DNA from 2 places in the Burkholderia sp. APQ4-4ca genome. Region 2 is predicted to be linked to the other one. Evidence: predicted binding sites of a transcription regulator. Region 2 holds the regulator's gene; the other holds the start of a gene.
The links. Region 2 encodes LexA, which represses DNA repair genes until DNA is damaged. Its sites were predicted from a motif close to ACTGTATNNNNATACAGT; they were not measured.

Region 1 (8,744 bases), on a different contig from region 2:
CACCGCGAAGCCGCGCCCCTGCTCGCCGGCGCGCGCGGCCTCCACCGCGGCGTTGAGCGCAAGGATGTTGGTCTGGAACGCGATGCCCTCGATGACGCCCGTGATGTCGGAAACCTGGCTGGAACTGCTGCTGATCTGCCCGATCGTCGCGACCATGCCCTGCACGGCATCGTTGCCGGCATCGGCCATGCCGGTCGCGCGAGTCGCCAGCGTATTGGCCTGCTGCGCGTTGTCGGCGTTCTGTTTCACGGTCTCGGTCAGTTGCGTCATGCTCGACGCGGTTTCCTCGAGCGACGCGGCCTGCTGTTCCGTGCGGGCCGACAGATCGGCATTGCCGCTCGCGATCTGGCGCGACGCGACCGCCACCGCTTCCGCGCTGCGCTTGATGCCGCGCACCGTCGCGCCGAGCTGCCGATCCATCGTCGCCAGCGCACCGAGCAACCGGCCGAATTCATCGTGCGAATCGACGTCGATCCGGTTGTCCAGCGACCCGCCGGCGATTTCGTCGGCCACGCTCACGGCCCGCCCGAGCGGCGTCGAGATGTGCCGCATCAGATGCGCGGACACCCACGCCGCGACCAGCACACCGACGCCGATCAGGCCGATCGCGATCCACACGATCATGACGAAGGTCGACGCACTGTCGTCGACGAACGACTTCGCCTGATCGATGTTCAGCGCGATGTCGTCGTCGAGCGCCTGCTTGAGCGCGCCGGCGGCGGGCGCCAGACGGTCGATCGCCGCGGCGGCCGTGTCGCGGTCGCCGCCGCCCACCGCCGCGAGCGCTTCGCCCACGCCCGCGCGGAACCGGGGCAGCACGTCGCGGATCCGGTCCGCGATGCGACGCTCCTTGTCGCTCGTGATCGATTCACCGTAGTAGCGGTTCCATATCGTGTCGAGACGGCGTTGCTCGGCACGCGTCTCGTCGATCCCGCTGCGCACCCGCGCGGGATCGCGCTCGGACAGCGCCCCACGCAGCCGAAGCTGCGTCTCGAAGGTCGCGGCGCGAATTTCCGACAATTCGCTGATCGGCAAAGTGTTGCCCGTATAAGCGTCATGGACGTTCGAATTCAGCCTCGACAGGCCGAACAGGCCGAACACGCCGATGGCGACCATGAGCGCGACACACGCGGCAAGCGCGAAAAAGATCCTGAACTTTATGCTTTTCCCAAATCGGCTCACGCTGCTCTCCTCGAATGTTGCAGGTTGATGCGGAAGGGGAATCCCCACTTCCAACCCTGTTTACGGAGCGCAACATTGCCGGTTTATCCGGCGCCGGCGGGAGAGAAAAAACCACGTGCGGCAATAATCGGCACACGCGGCGAGCGTTTTCGGGTCATCGGGCGGCCATCACGCCGACGGCACGATCATCTCCCGCGCGATCGCGCAGAACGCGGCCGTCGCCGCGCTTTCGCCGTGCAGCCGGCGGCTCATGATGATCGGCGACGTCGCGCCCGGCTCCGGCAGCCGCCGATAGATAACACCCTTCACGCGCACGCCCTCCACGCTCTCCGGCACCAGCGACACGCCCACTTGCGCGGCGACGAGCCCGAGCGCCGTCTGCAACTCGCGCACCTCGTGCACGGCCGCCGGCACGACCGCGCCGTCGCGCAGCGCCGACAATTGCTGATCGGCGAAGCTCGGCCGCGGCGTGCTCGGGTAGACGATCATCGTCTCGTTCGCGAGATCCGCGAGCGTCAGCGGCCGCGCCGGATCGGCGAGCCGATGCCCGACCGGCAGTGCCGCGATCAGCTTTTCCTCGATCAGCGCCTCGCGCACCAGTTGGTCGTCGTCGAAGCGCAAGCGGCCGAATCCCACGTCGATCCGCCCGCCCTTCAGCGCGCCGAGCTGCTCCAGCGTGAACATTTCGATCAGCGACAGCTCGACGTCCGGCTGCGCCTCGCGAAACGCGCGGATCACGTCCGGCAGCGCGCCGTACAGCGCCGACGGCACGAAGCCGATCACGATCCGCTCCGACGATTGCGCGAGCCGGCGCGTCAGCGGCCCCAGTTCGTCGGCCTGGTCGACCAGACGTTTGGCCTGCGTATAGAACACGCGCCCGGCATCGGTCAGTTTCAGCGGCCGCGCGCCGCGCTCGAACAGCGGCAACCCGATCTCTTCCTCGATCGCCTGGAGCTGACGGCTGAGCGGCGGCTGCGTCATGTGCAGCCGCTCCGCGGCCCGCGTGATGTTCATTTCCTCGGCGACGGCGATGAAGTAACGGAGCTGGCGCAATTCCATTTCATGCCTCGAAGGTATGGAAGTAGTCGGAAAGAGTGTTGGACGACGGCGGGCGGGAATTCCTACCATGTTCACCAACAGGAGGAATCGCATGATAGCAACTACCGCCACCATCGAACGCATCGAGACGTTGCTGGTCGACGTGCCGACGATCAGGCCCCACAAATTGTCGGTCGCCACGATGAATTGCCAGACGCTCGTGCTGATCCGCATTCGATGCACGGACGGTATCGAAGGCGTCGGCGAGGCGACGACCATCGGCGGTCTCGCCTATGGCGAGGAGAGCCCCGAGAGCATCAAGGTCAACATCGACACCTACTTCGCGCCGCTGCTGCAGGGGATGGACGCGACGCGTCCGGGCGCCGCGATGGCGCGGGCGCGCAAGCTGTTCCAGGGCAACCGCTTCGCGAAGTGCGCGATCGAGACCGCGCTGTTCGACGCGCAGGCGCGGCGTCTGGGCGTGCCGCTGTCCGAGTTGTTCGGCGGGCGCCGGACCGATGCGGTCGACGTCGCGTGGACGCTCGCGAGCGGCGATACGCAGCGCGACATCGCGGAAGCCGAAGCGATGCTCGACGCGCGCCGCCATCGCGCGTTCAAGCTGAAGATCGGCTCGAACGCGGTCGCCGACGACGTGGCCCACGTGGTCGCGATCAAGCACGCGCTCGGCGAGCGCGGCGACGTGCGGGTCGACGTGAACCAGGCGTGGAGCGAAACCGATGCGATCTGGGCCGGCGCGCGGCTCGCCGACGCCGGCGTGAGCCTCGTCGAGCAGCCGATCGCCGCGACCAACCGCGCGGGGCTCAAACGCCTGACGCAGCTCGCGCAGGTGCCGATCATGGCCGACGAGGCGCTGCACGGCCCCGTCGATGCGTTCGCGCTCGCGCAGGATCGCGCAGCCGACGTGTTCGCGGTGAAGATCGCGCAATCGGGCGGCCTGCAGGGCGCGGCGAGCGTCGCGTCGATCGCGGCGGCGGCCGGCATCGAACTGTACGGCGGCACGATGCTCGAAGGCGCGGCCGGCACGATGGCGTCCGCGCAACTGTTCAGCACGTTCGACTCGCTGAAATGGGGCACCGAACTGTTCGGCCCGCTGCTGCTCACCGAGGAGATCCTCGTCGAGCCGCTGCGCTATCAGGATTTCAAGCTGCATCTGCCGGCGACGCCCGGCCTCGGCATCACCTTCGACTGGGCCCGCATCGAACGGATGCGACGCGGCGCCCGCTGATCCCCACACGACAACCGACACCGGAGACACAGATGAACAAGCAAGCCATCGACGCCCTGCTGAAAACCTTCGACGACGCCGCCGAGAAGCCCGGCAACCCGCGCGTGCGCGCGATCGTCAACCGGATCGTGAAAGATATCTGCTACACGATCGAGGACTTCGACGTGCAGCCGAGCGAGTTCTGGACCGCGCTGAACTACCTGAACGAAGCCGGCCGCGAATTCGGGCTGATCGCCGCGGGCCTCGGCCTCGAGCGCTTCCTCGACGTGCGGATGGACGAAGCCGAGGCCAAGGCCGGCATCCAGGGCGGCACGCCGCGCACGATCGAAGGCCCGCTGTATGTCGCCGGCGCGCCGGAATCGGTCGGCCACGCGCGCCTCGACGACGGCACCGATCCGGGCCAGACGCTGATCATGCGCGGCCGGGTACTCGGCCAGGACGGCGCGCCGCTCGCGAACGCGCTGGTCGAGGTGTGGCATGCGAACCATCTGGGCAATTACTCGTACTTCGACGCGTCGCAGCCCGCGTTCAACCTGCGCCGCTCGATCCGTACCGATGCCGAAGGCCGCTACAGCTTCCGCAGCGTGCTGCCGGTCGGCTACAGCGTGCCGCCGGGCAGCAAGACCGAGCAACTGCTCGACCAGCTCGGCCGCCACGGCCATCGTCCGGCACACATCCACTTCTTCGTTTCGGCGGACGGTTATCGTAAGCTGACGACGCAGATCAACATCGATGGCGATCCGCATCTGTGGGACGACTTCGCGTTCGCGACGCGCGACGGGCTGATCCCGCCGGTCAAGCAGGCGGAGGGCGCGGAAGGCAAGCCGTACGGCGTCGACGGGCAGTTCGCGCTGATCGACTTCGACTTCTCGCTGCTCAAGGAAAAGCAGGACGTGCCGGGCAGCGAGGTCGAGCGGGCCCGCGCGCAGGCGTGAACACGCTTTCCCTTCGACGAATCGACCACGCAAGGAGTGCAGGATGCTGTTTCATGTGGAAATGACCGTTCGCCTGCCGGCGGACATGGATCCGGTCAAGGCGGCCACGCTGAAGGCGGAAGAAAAGGCGATGTGCCAGCGGCTGATGAACGAAGGCGTCTGGCGCCATCTGTGGCGAATCGCCGGGCAGTATGCGAACGTCAGCATCTTCGACGTCGACAGCGTGCAGCAGCTGCATGACGTGCTGAGCCAGTTGCCGCTGTTTCCGTATATGGAGATGGAAGTGCGGGCGCTGTGCCGGCATCCGTCTTCGGTGCGGGAAGACGATCGGTAAGCAACGATGCATCGTGGCCGTGACCCACGGCCGCGCGATGCCACGAGATGCACGACCCGGGCGGCCGGCGATGTCACGCAGGCCGCCCGGGTTTTTTGCATTTTGCGTTGGCGGCGGGTGTCCGCGTCACCCCGCATCACGGTGTGCAGCCATCGTCAGGCAGCCAGGTGCGCGGCAAACCCTACCTTCCCCGGCGCGATCTCGTCCTTCAACGTCAGCGCCGGAATCTCGTAATCGCCCGCGTTCTGCCGGCGAAACGGAATCGGCGACGTGGTCCACAAATCGTCCAGACGCTGGCCGAGCGCCGAACGCGTTTCGTCGAAGCGCGCGGCATTCATCTTGCCCGTCCGGTAGATCACGAACGGCGGCAGCACGTCGAACCCCGGGTAATACAGCACCCCGTGCTGGATCGGGAACAGCAAGTCGTCGATCGGCCCGTTGATGCCGCGCGGGCTGTAGTGCGGCTCCCACCCGCCCGTCGTGACGACGATCATCGCCCGCTTGCCGGCCAGCGACCCTTCGCCGTAGCGGTCGCCCCAGTGCGTATCGGAATGCTCGCCGACGCCGTACGCAAAGCCGTATGCATACACGCGCTCGAACCAGCCTTTCATGATCGCGGGCATCGAGAACCACCACAGCGGAAACTGCAGGATCACCGCGTCGGCCCACTTCAGCTTGTCCTGCTCGCGCGCGATGTCTTCGCTCTGCGTACCTTCCGCGAACGCACGTTTCGAATCGAGCACGGGATCGAAGCGCGCGTCGGGCGCATGATCGATCACGTCGTTCGCATCGAACGCCGCCTTCCAGTTCATCGCATACAGGTCGCTGACCTGCACCGCGTGGCCGGCCGCTTCGAGATGCGCGACCGCGAAATCGCGTAGCGCGCCGTTCAGCGAACGCGGTTCCGGATGGGCATACACAATCAGTACATTCATGGTCGTCACTCCGTGGATTGAATGACTGCAGGATGCCGCCCTCGAAGGTATATTTGAAATGAATTCCTGATATTCCAGCTATAGCCATGAATAATCTCAGAAGGCTCGATCTGAACCTGCTCGTCACGCTGGACGTGCTGCTCGCGGAGCACAACGTCACGCGCGCGGCCGAGAAGCTGAACATGTCGCAGCCGTCGGTCAGCGTGCAGTTGCAGAAGCTGCGCGACGTGTTCGGCGATCCGCTGCTGCTGCCGGGGCCGCGCGGGATGCGGCCGACCGCGCGCGCGGAAGCGCTGCGCGAGCCGTTGCGCGAGGCGCTCGAAGCCGTCGAACGCGCGGTGATGCCGGCCACGCCGTTCGATCCCGCGACCGCAACGCACACGTGGCGCGTGGCCGCGACCGACTACGGCGAATCGACGATCGTGCTGCCCGCGCTGCGCATGCTGCGTTCGACCGCGCCCGGCACGCGGCTGGCTGTCGTCGAACTCGTGCCGCCGCGCATCGAGCAGGAAGCCGAACGAAACGGCATCGACCTCGCTTTCCATACGACCGACGGCGCGCCGCCCGGCATGCGGCGCCTGCCGCTGTTCGTCGAGCGTTACGTGCTGATCGGCCGCGCCGGTCATCCGAAGCTGAAGCGGCGCCCGACGCTTGCGCAATTCGGCGCGCTCGAGCACGTGATCGTGTCGCCCGACGGCGGCGGCTTCTTCGGCGTGACGGACGAAGTACTCGCGAAGAGGGGAGCCACGCGGCGCGTCGTGCTGTCGGTGCCGCACTTCCTGTTCGTGATGTCGGCCGTCGCGAGCACCGATCTCGTCGCGATGCTGCCCGAGCGGCTGGTGCGCGACGTGCCCGCGCTGCGCGTGGTGGACGCGCCGGTCGAGGTGCCCGGCTATGAAATGTCGATGCTGTGGCACGAGCGCGTGCATCGCGATCCGGCGCATCGATGGCTGCGCGAGACGATCGCGGCGGCGGTGTAAGTCGTCCGCCCGATCGAGGCGATTCGCCCGCGTCGAGCGCCTACGGACGAAATCCTGCATTCGGGGCTTGAAACCGCGCCGAACACTGTATATATTTACAGTGCTTTTGCACCATTTGACCCGAATTCCGTCATCCATAGACGAACGGACTTTTGTGAGGCGACCATGTTCCAGGCTTCCGCATTCGATCCCGAGCAACCCGGCTTCAACCCCGTCCACTTCGAGCGTGCCGCGCAGCGGGCCGTCGTCGATCTGCAGCGTGTCGTCGGCGGCCCCGCGCAACGGGCGCTCGGCCTGCGCCGCCGCACGCATCCGGCGGCCGTCCGCACGATGAGCTGGCAGGCGCTGCTGAACGTCGAAGAACTGGCGTTCTCGAATCCCGGTTTCCTGAACCGCAACGATCCGACCGTCGTCGACGCGTTCATCCGGCTGCGCGACAGCCGGCTGGTCGCCGCGGACGTCGAAGAGCCGGTCGACTGGCACCGCGACGACGACGACCTGCCGGCCGTCTACCTGATCGTCAAGGCGATGCTCGAAGCGGAGCAGGAAGAGCGGGCCGAAGCGGCCTGAGCCGCGCCGGTCGATCGCGGTTTCGGGCTGGCGGGCTCGCGCCGCCACGTTGCGTGGTGGCGCGGGCGGCGCGGTCGTTGGTTATGGTTCTGCGCGCGTGAAACGGCGCAACAAGCCGCGAACCGTCGTGCAGGCCGATCATCGCCACGCGACGACCGGCCGAACGACCTTCGCAGCGCCCGCCCGTTACAACCGCGCCGCGAGCCGCGCGCCCTGATCGATCGCGCGCTTCGCGTCGAGTTCGGCGGCCAGTTCCGCGCCGCCGATCAGGTGCACCGAGCGCCCGGCCGCCTGCAACGGCGCGAGCAACGCGCGCTGCGGCTCCTGCCCGGTGCAAAGCACGATCGTGTCGGCTTCGATCAGTTCATGATCGGCGCGCTGTTCGCCGTACGACACATGCAGCCCGCGCGCGTCGATCCGTTCGTAGTTCACGCCGCCGATCATCTTCACCTGCTTCATCTTCAGCGTCGCGCGGTGAATCCAGCCGGTCGTCTTGCCGAGCCCCTTGCCGAGCGGCGCGGCCTTGCGCTGCAGCAGCGTCACTTCCCGCGCCGGCGCCGATACCTGCGCACGCGTCACGCCGCCGCGCGTCTCGGCCGGGTCGGTCACGCCCCACTCGGCCTTCCATTCGTCCAGATCGAGTGCCGGCGATTCGCCGTCCTGAACCAGATATTCGGCGACATCGAAGCCGATCCCGCCCGCGCCCACCACCGCGACCCGTCGGCCGACCGGCTGTTTGCCCGCGAGCACGTCGATATAGGCGAGCACGTTCGACCCGTCCTGCCCCGGAATCTTCGGGTCGCGCGGCGCGACGCCCGTGGCGAGCACGATCTCGTCGTAGCCGCCCGCGATCAGGTCGCTCGCGTCGACGCGGCGGTTCAGGTGCAGCTTCACGCCGGTCAACTCGACCTGCCGGCCGAAGTAGCGCAGCGCTTCATGAAACTCCTCCTTGCCCGGAATCCGCTTCGCCATATTGAACTGGCCGCCGATCTCGGCCGCGCCGTCGAACAGGTCGACCTGATGGCCCCGCTGCGCGAGCACGGTCGAACACGCGAGCCCGGCCGGCCCCGCACCGACCACCGCGATCCGCTTCGGCTGCGCCGCGGGCGTGTATTTCAGCTCCGTCTCGTGGCACGCGCGCGGATTCAGCAGGCACGATGCGATCTTGTTCTTGAACGCGTGGTCGAGGCACGCCTGGTTGCAGCCGATGCAGGTATTGATCTCGTCGGCGCGACCCTGCGCGGCCTTGACGACGAACTCGGCATCCGCGAGCAGCGGGCGCGCCATCGACACCATGTCCGCGCAGCCGTCCGCGAGAATCTGCTCGGCCACTTCGGGCCGGTTGATCCGGTTGGTCGTCACGAGCGGGATGCCGACCTCGCCCTTCATCTTCTTCGTCACCCATGCGAACGCGCCGCGCGGCACCGACGTCGCGATCGTCGGCACGCGCGCCTCATGCCAGCCGATCCCCGTGTTGATGATGGTGGCGCCCGCGCGCTCGACCGCCTTCGCGAGCTGCACGGT
Region 2 (8,744 bases):
GCAAGCCGGATTGCCCGCATCGGCCGCGCTTGCCGCCGGCACGACATCCGAAACCCACAAAAACCAATCGACGATCACCACACGATGACGACCACACGCATCCAACCCAACCCGGCCCTCGGCTGGATGACCTTCCTGCTGATCGCGGTCGCGGGATTGTTCTACGTGAAATGGTTCCCGTACTACAACAAGGCATTCGTCGCCGCCGAGCACCATTCGATCGGCCAGTCGATCCTGATGGGCACGTCGGCGGCGGCGCCCGAGCCGTCGCTGAAGGCGGCGCTCGACTACGCATGGGCATACGGCAAGGCGATCTGGCAGGCGATGGTGCTCGGCCTGCTGCTCGGCTCGGCCGTGCAGGCGCTGCTGCCCGCGCACTGGGTGGCGCGCGTGCTCGGCCGCACGGGCTTCGGCAGCGTCGCCGCGGGCGGGTTGCTGTCGCTGCCCGGGATGATGTGCACGTGCTGCGCGGCGCCGGTCGTCGCGGGCTTGCGTGCGCGCCATGCGTCGCCGGGCGGCGCGGTCGCGTTCTGGCTCGGCAACACGGTGCTGAATCCGGCCGCGCTGGTATTCATGGGTTTCGTGCTCGGCTGGCACTGGAGCGCGCTGCGCGTCGTGCTGGGCGTCGCGATGGTGTTCGGGATCGGCTATCTGCTGAACCGCATCGCACGCCCCGAAGACCGCAGCATCGACGATGCACAGCTCGCCGCGCTGGCGGCCGAACAGGCCGCGGCCGGCAATCCGTTCGTCCGCTGGATGAAACTGCTCGCGCGCATGGCCGTGCGGCTCGTGCCCGAATACATCGTGCTCGTGCTGCTGCTCGGCGCCGCGCGCGCGTGGCTGTTCCCGCACATCGGCCCGGACATCGGCAATCACCTCGGCTGGATCGTCGCGTTCGCGGTCGCGGGCATGCTGTTCGTGATTCCGACGGCCGGCGAGGTGCCGATCATCCAGGCGATGCTGTCGCTCGGCATGGGCGTCGGTCCGGCCGCCGCGCTGCTGATGACGCTGCCGCCGATCAGCGTGCCGTCGCTCGCGATGCTCGCGCGTTCGTTCAAGCCTTACATGCTGGCGATCGTCGCGACGCTCGTCGTCGTATTCGGGATCGCGAGCGGCTTGCTCGCGATCGCGTTCGGGTTCTGATGCGCAGGCCCGGTGCGATAACCGCATTGATATTCATCCGGCGCCGCCGCTTCGCGCGTGTGGCGCCCTTTACAAGAAGCAAACAGGAAAACGCATGACCCAACCGAAGATTCATCCTCGACTCGAAAAGGCGCTGACGCGCGGCGATCTCGCGATCCGCCAGGCCAATTCCGCGCGGGCGACTGCCGTGCTGCACGCACTCGGCACGATGATCATCGAGGCTTCCGCAACGATCGGCGTCGAGGCCAGCATCGACATTCCGCAAGGCGATCGCATTTACGATCCCGTCAACGGCCTGTGGCCGCAGAAGATGCTGGTGTCGTTCGACGGCCCGGTGGACGAAGCCGACAAGGAAGAACTGCGCACGGTGTATCTGGTGGCGGACGATCCGGGCACGCAATTCCGCGTTGAATGGCATCGCGCGGACGGCAAGCTCGGCCGCCAGGAAGGCGGCCCGCTCGCGACCGTCGCGTTCCTGACCGACGTCGAAATTCCGTGGAGCGATGACGACGAGTAACGTCGTCGCATGAAGCCGGCGCCGGGCGCGCCGGCCGTCAGCGCATCATCCGCCGCCGGAACAGCCACGCGGACAGCAAGAACCCGCCGACCGCGTAGCCGGTGAGCACCGCGACGTGCAACGCGATGTCGGCCGCCGGCCGGCCGAGCATCGCAGGCCGGATCAGCTCGACCGCATTCGCGAGCGGCAGCGCCTGCGCCGCGTGCCGCGCGAGCGGCGGCAATTGCGTGATCGGGAAGAACACGCCCGACAGCAGCAGCATCGGCGTCAGCACGAGCGTCTGGTAGAACATGAAGAAATCGTAGGACGGCGCGAGCGCCGTGACGATCATCGCGAGGCTGGCGAACGCGAGGCCGGCCAGCGCGATCACGGGCAGCACCGCGAGCATCGACGGAAACTCGGCGTAGCCGAGCACGCCCGCGACGAGCATGATCGCGCTCCCCGACAGCATCGCCTTGCTGGCCGCCCAGACGATCTCGCCGAGCACGATGTCGCCGAGCGCGAGCGGCGTATGCATGATCGCTTCCCACGTGCGCTGCACATGCATCCGCGAGAAACCCGAATACATCGATTCGAAGCTCGCGGACATCATCACGCTTGAGCCGACCGTGCCGGCCGCGAGGAACGCGATATACGACACGCCGTCGACATGGCCGAGCATCAGGCCGAGCCCGAAACCCAGCCCGAACAGATAGATCATCGGATCGGCGAGATTGCCGAACATCGATGCGAGCGCGAGCTTGCGCCATACGAGATAGTTGCGCCGCCAGACGGCGACCCAGTTGCTGGCGTTCGCCGGCATCGCGATCGCGAAGCGTGATTCGCGTGGCGGGGCCGACGGCGTGGTGGCGGAGTAGTTGCGAACGTCCATGGTCGATCAGTCCTGCATCTCGCGGCCCGTGAGCCGCAGGAACACATCCTCCAGATTGGCCGGGCGATGCAGATAGCGCAACCCCGTGCGGCCCTTGAGTCGCGCGCTGAGCGGTTCGGGGTCGGTCACATAGCAGAACAGCGTCTCGCCGCTGATCTCGGTGTGCTTCGCGAGCGCCGACAATTCGTCGCGCAGCGCGGCCGGATCGGGCCCGTAGATCTCGATCACGTCGCAGCCGATCTCCGATTCGATCAATGCGTGCGGCGCGCCTTCGGCGATCTTGCGGCCTTCCTCGATCACGCACAGCCGATCGCACAGGCGCTCGGCTTCTTCCATGAAATGCGTGGTGATCAGGATCGTCTTGCCGCGCGCGAGCAGTGAGCGCAGCCGTTCCCACATCAGGTGCCGCGCCTGCGGATCGAGGCCCGTCGTCGGCTCGTCGAGTACCAGCACGTCGGGATCGTTGACGAGCGCGCGGGCGAGGGTCAGGCGGCGCTTCATGCCGCCCGACAGCTCGCCGACCTTCGCGTCGGCCTTGTTCTCCAGCTTGGCGAATTCGAGCAACGGCGGCACGAGCGCGCGTGCGGCCTGCGCCGACATCCCGAAATAGCGGCTGAACACGAGCAGGTTTTCGCGGACGGTGAAGTCGGGGTCGAGGTTGTCGAACTGCGGAACGACGCCGACGCGCCGGCGTGCATGTCGCGCGCGTGATGGAACCGGTTCGCCGCACAGCGCAATCGTGCCCGCGTCGGGATGCGCGAGGCCGAGCAGCATCTTCAGCGTCGTGGTCTTGCCGGCGCCGTTCGGCCCGAGCAGGCCATAGCATTCGCCGGCCTTCACGTTGAAGGACAGGCCATTGACGACGAGCTTGTCGCCATAGCGCTTTTCGACGTTGCGGAAATCGATCGGTGCGACGGACATGGGCGTGTTGTCGTTGTAAGCGGGCGCGTTCCGCTGCCGGTGCGCGGGCCGATGTGCGAACGGATCGCGCGAAGGCGTGTCACATGGGCATGGCCGAAGCATGCGACGCGGGCGCGAGATGGCGCGCCGGACGTGGAACGGGGCCATTCTAGTGCATCGGCTGCATCGCTCAAGGGCATGCGTGCACGGTGCGATGCAAGTGCGCACCGATCGTGCACCGCATCATCGCGCACGCGCCACGCGGGACGAATCAGCGTTTTCCATCCCTTGCGTCCTGAATTGCGGCGCACCATGATGAATGCGTAGGCTCGTTGTCGCGATAGGGAGGCTTCATGGCTAGCTACAACAAGATTTTGCTGTGTTACGACGGCACGCTCGAAGGGCGCAAGGCGCTGCGTTACGGCGCCAATCTCGCAATGGATCTGAAGGCCGAAACGCACTTGCTTTCGGTCGTGGACATGCGTTCGAGCATTGCGCAAAGCGCGGGTTTGCTGACCGATGTCGCATGCGGCCGCTTCGAGGAAACCGCGCGCGAAATCCTGCAGGAAGGCGTGAACTGGCTGCGCGAGCGCGGCGTCCAGGCCGAAGGCCATTTCGCATTCGGTTACCCGATTGACGAAATCGCGAATCTCGCGTCCGAGCTGAAGGTCGACCTCGTCGTCGTCGGCCACCGGTGCCGCAGCGGATTGTCGAGATGGTGGATGGGGTCGGGCAATACGCAACTGCTCGATCGCGTGAACTGCAGCATTCTGGTCGCGTGTTCGTCGGCCGAAGAGCAGAAGGCCGAAATCGCGCGCGAACGTGAAGCGGCCACGGCGAGCGGCCAATGATCTAAAGGCCGGGTGATCCGCCTGACAGCCTGACCGGTGGTACGGGCCGGTCAGGCGTCGCGCTGCATCGGCGATGCGCGCATCGCGCGCAGCTTGTTATGCGTGCAGGTCGATTCCGGACAATTTCCACGAGAACAGCCCGAAGCGGTGGAAGATCGCCGCATAGCGCGTGCCATCGGCGCTGCGCTGATACGTGACGACGAATTCATCGATGTTCCGATAGCCCGCGCTGGTTTGCTGCTGGCGCGGCGCTTGCGGCGTTTCGCTCGGGCTAGCCGGTGTGGCGGGCGCGGGTGCCGGCGACGATGCCGCCGAAGCAGCCGCGTTGCCGCCCGGTACCGCAGTACTTGCCGGCGGCGGATTGGCGGGCGGTGCGGCAGGCGCGTTGCCGGACGCATTGCCTGCTGGCGGCTGACTCGACCATTCAGGCGGGCGCTCGCCCGGATTGCCGCGCGGCGGCAATCCGCTCATCAACGCGGCGACGCCTTCCGGCGTCGCGTACGCATCGACCAGCGGGCCGATCAGCGCGGACCCGATGAGTGCGCCAATCACCGCGAACGGATTGTTCTTCTTCACGGCGTCGATCCGGCGCATCAACTCTTCCGTGACCTGCTGCTTCAGGCTGATGCGTAGCGACGGAAAGTCGACATACTCGCTGATCGCCTGCGCATCGCGCGCATCGATCGCCGATTTCAGGCGACCGAGCGCGACATACGGCGACGCGTACGCATAGCCGAGCGCCGCAATGAGGGCGACGACCAGCGCAACGATCAGCAGCGGCTTGATTCGCCATGCGCGGCGCGACGGTTCAGTCACGTTGCCTCCGGTGCGGGAAGATTCCGCAATCAGAGACCGCCCGGCGTGGCCGATCGTTCCTCAGCGATGCAGCGATCGATCATCCGGCACACGGCATCGATCGTGCCCACCATGATCAGGCGCGAGCGGCCGTGATAGACGCGCACCGGCGCACGGCGCGCGGGTTCCGCGTGATTCAGACCGGCGTTCAGCGACACCCGCGCGAACGCGGGAAGCGCTGACGGCAGCAGGGACGCCTGCCGTTCGACTGCGATTTCTTCTTGCACAGGCGCCGCCGCGGACAGCGGTGCGCAGGGCGTGCGGCCGCGCAGATGACGCAGGCGACCGAATTGACGGAAAGGCAGCAGGCGGGAAAGGCGTTCCATGATGTTCTCCTAGCGAGACGGAATGTCAGAGTTCGCCCGAGCGGATCAGCCCGACGGCGATGCCTTCCAGCGCGAAATCCGCGCTGCCGGCCTTGACGAAGATGTTTTCGTAATCCGGGTTCTCCGCGATCAGCTCGAGGCCGCCGGGCCGACGCATCAGGCGCTTGACCGTGACGTCGTCGCCGAGACGCGCGACGATGATCTGGCCGTCCTTCGCTTCCGTGCGCTTCTGCACGGCGAGGAGGTCGCCGTCGAGAATGCCGGCGTCGCGCATCGACAGGCCGCGCACCTTCAGCAGGTAGTCGGGCTTGCTGGTGAACAGCGCGGGATCGCACGCGTAGTGCTGCGAGATGTGCTCCTGCGCGAGGATCGGGCTACCGGCCGCGACGCGGCCGACGAGCGGCAGCGACAGCTGCATCAGGCCGGCGTGCGGCAGCGTGAACTGGTGCGGGGCGTCGTCGATGCCGAGCAGCCGGATGCCGCGCGATGCGCCGGCCGCCAGCTCGATCACGCCCTTGCGCGCCAGCGCGCGCAGGTGCTCCTCGGCGGCATTCGGCGAGCTGAAGCCCAGTTCGGCCGCGATCTCGGCACGGGTGGGCGGGAATCCGGAACGCTCGATCGCGCGACGGATCAAGTCGAACACTTGCTGCTGACGGGCGGTGAGTTTGGTCATGGCTCAACTGTATGGATAGACAGTGAGCTGTATTTTTATACAGTACTTGGGGAATTTCAAGTGTTACTTGAGGTTCGACGCGATCGCGCCGGTTCCGGCGCGATTTCGCGACTCCCGGACGCCGGTTTGTCCGCCGCAACCGTCCGTCCCGTCTGCGTTAGCACTTTTGAGTATTAAAAAATGAGGAACGATTATTTTTAATCATGTAACCCGTTCGATAGACTGGCCCGACATCGCAATACCGACAACACTGGAGAACCAAGGATGGCGAAGCGCAATACGGGGCTGGCGGGCGGAGCGGGTCGCCTGATCGCAACACTCGCGCTGGGCGCGGCGGCGGCGCTGGGCGTCGCGACGCACGCGCAGGCCGACACGACGTTCCTGAACGTGTCGTACGACCCGACGCGCGAGCTGTATCAGGATTTCAACCAGGCGTTCGGCAAGGAGTGGAAGGCGAAGACGGGCGAAACCGTCAACTTCAAGCAGTCGCACGGCGGGTCGGGCGCGCAGGCGCGCTCGGTGCTCGACGGCCTGCAGGCCGACGTCGTCACGCTGGCGCTGGCCTACGACATCGACGCGCTCGCGAACAAGGGGCTCGTGAACAAGGATTGGCAGAAGCGCCTGCCCGACAACGCGTCGCCGTACACGTCGACGATCGTGTTCCTCGTGCGCAAGGGCAATCCGAAGGGGATCAAGGATTGGGACGATCTGACCAAGCCGGGCATCTCGATCGTCACGCCGAACCCGAAAACCTCGGGCGGCGCGCGCTGGAACTACCTGGCTGCATGGGCGTACGCGCTGCACAAGCCGGGCGGCAACGAGCAGTCGGCGAAGGCATTCGTCACGAAGCTCTACAAGAACGCAGGCGTGCTCGATTCGGGCGCGCGTGGCGCGACGACGAGCTTCGTGCAGCGCGGAATCGGCGACGTGCTGATCGCATGGGAAAACGAGGCCTTCCTGTCGGTCAAGGAATTCGGCACCGACAAGTTCGAGATCGTCGTGCCGTCGGTAAGCATCCTGGCCGAGCCGCCCGTCGCGGTGGTCGACAAGGTGGTCGACAAGAAGGGCACGCGCAAGCTGGCCGAGGCGTACCTGAACTACCTGTACAGCCCGCAAGGCCAGGAGATCGCGGCGCGCAACTACTATCGGCCGCGGTCGAAGAACGTGCCGGCGGAGCTGACCAAGCAGTTCCCGAAGCTGAAGCTGTACACGGTCGACGACACGTTCGGCGGCTGGACCAATGCGCAGAAGACGCATTTCGCGGACGGCGGCGTGTTCGATTCGATCTACAAGCCGCAATAACGCACGCAGTCACACCATAACGACAAGCGGCGCGCCACGATAGCGCGCCGCCTCCCCGACGGGCCGCCGGCGCGATGCACTGCGCCGGCGTTTGCGTCGGGCCCGTGAGCAGCATCGACCCAGCAAGAGCATCCGATGACGACGTACACCTTTCGCAAGCCGAGCGCGCTGCCCGGTTTCGGCGTGACACTCGGCATCACGGTGGCCTATTTGAGCCTCGTGGTGCTGATTCCGCTCGCCGCCACGTTCCTGAAGACCGCGACGCTGTCGTGGGACCAGTTCGTCACCGCCGTCACGTCGCCGCGCGTGCTCGCGTCGTACCGGCTGACGTTCTCGGCCGCGCTCGGCGGCGCGCTGATCAACGCCGTGTTCGGCTTCCTCGTCGCCTGGGTGCTGGTGCGCTACACGTTCCCGTTCAAGCGCCTCGTCGACGCGGTCGTCGACCTGCCGTTCGCGCTGCCGACGTCGGTGGCCGGCATCTCGCTCGCGGCCGTGTACGCGACCAACGGCTGGGTCGGCCAGTATCTGGCGCCGCTCGGCATCAAGATCGCGTTCACGCCGGTCGGCGTGCTGGTCGCGCTGACCTTCATCGGGCTGCCGTTCGTCGTGCGCACCGTGCAGCCGGTGCTCGAGGATTTCGAGCGCGAGCAGGAAGAAGCCGCCGCGTGCCTCGGCGCGTCGCGCTGGCTGACGTTCCGCCGCGTGGTGCTGCCGGCCGTGCTGCCGGCGCTGCTCACCGGCTTCGCGCTGGCGTTCGCGCGTGCGCTCGGCGAATACGGTTCGGTGATCTTCATCGCCGGCAACGTGCCGATGAAATCCGAGATCACGTCGCTGCTGATCATCACCAAGCTCGAGCAATACGACTACGCGGGCGCCACCGCGCTGGCGGTCGTGATGCTGGTCGTGTCGTTCCTGATGCTGCTGCTGATCAACACGCTGCAGTGGTATCTGCAGCGCAGGACGAGCAAGGGCGCGAGCGGCCCGGCGCCCGCCGCCGTCACCGCCGTCGCGGCAGGAGGCCAGCAATGAGCCAGAAGGCCACCGTCGTGCTGAAAACCCCGTCGCCGGCCGCGCGTGCCGCGAAGCGGCTCGACCCCGTCAGCGAGTCGCGCGTCGTGCGCTGGCTGCTCACCGGCATCGCGCTGGCGTTCCTCGCGTTCTTCCTCGTCGTGCCGCTCGCCGCGGTGTTCGTCGAGGCGTTGCGCAAGGGCGTCGGCTTCTATCTCGAATCGCTGGCCGATCCCGATGCGTGGTCGGCGATCAAGCTGACGCTGACCGTCGCCGTGATCGCGGTGCCGCTGAACCT

Region 1: AC3IFE_RS30965 (DUF2471 family protein) is a predicted target of LexA. The motif match lies at 6,735-6,752, and genes of this name have one in related genera.

What each region holds. Positions count from the first base shown of each region.
Region 1 is NZ_JBYQCG010000239.1:18,267-27,010, reverse strand. It holds gene AC3IFE_RS31000 (methyl-accepting chemotaxis protein) at 1-1,182, opposite strand, end outside; gene AC3IFE_RS30995 (LysR family transcriptional regulator) at 1,351-2,241, opposite strand; gene AC3IFE_RS30990 (muconate/chloromuconate family cycloisomerase) at 2,333-3,466, shown strand; gene catA (catechol 1,2-dioxygenase) at 3,499-4,401, shown strand; gene catC (muconolactone Delta-isomerase) at 4,445-4,735, shown strand; gene AC3IFE_RS30975 (NAD(P)H-dependent oxidoreductase) at 4,891-5,670, opposite strand; gene AC3IFE_RS30970 (LysR family transcriptional regulator) at 5,757-6,650, shown strand; gene AC3IFE_RS30965 (DUF2471 family protein) at 6,816-7,220, shown strand; gene AC3IFE_RS30960 (2,4-dienoyl-CoA reductase FMN-binding domain-containing protein) at 7,407-8,744, opposite strand, start outside.
Region 2 is NZ_JBYQCG010000059.1:103,835-112,578, forward strand. It holds gene mnmH (tRNA 2-selenouridine(34) synthase MnmH) at 1-88, shown strand, start outside; gene AC3IFE_RS02365 (permease) at 85-1,143, shown strand; gene AC3IFE_RS02370 (hypothetical protein) at 1,238-1,660, shown strand; gene AC3IFE_RS02375 (ABC transporter permease) at 1,698-2,531, opposite strand; gene nodI (nodulation factor ABC transporter ATP-binding protein NodI) at 2,538-3,452, opposite strand; gene AC3IFE_RS02385 (universal stress protein) at 3,785-4,282, shown strand; gene AC3IFE_RS02390 (DUF2939 domain-containing protein) at 4,379-5,098, opposite strand; gene AC3IFE_RS02395 (hypothetical protein) at 5,128-5,463, opposite strand; gene lexA (transcriptional repressor LexA) at 5,489-6,136, opposite strand; gene AC3IFE_RS02405 (sulfate ABC transporter substrate-binding protein) at 6,401-7,438, shown strand; gene cysT (sulfate ABC transporter permease subunit CysT) at 7,574-8,467, shown strand; gene cysW (sulfate ABC transporter permease subunit CysW) at 8,464-8,744, shown strand, end outside.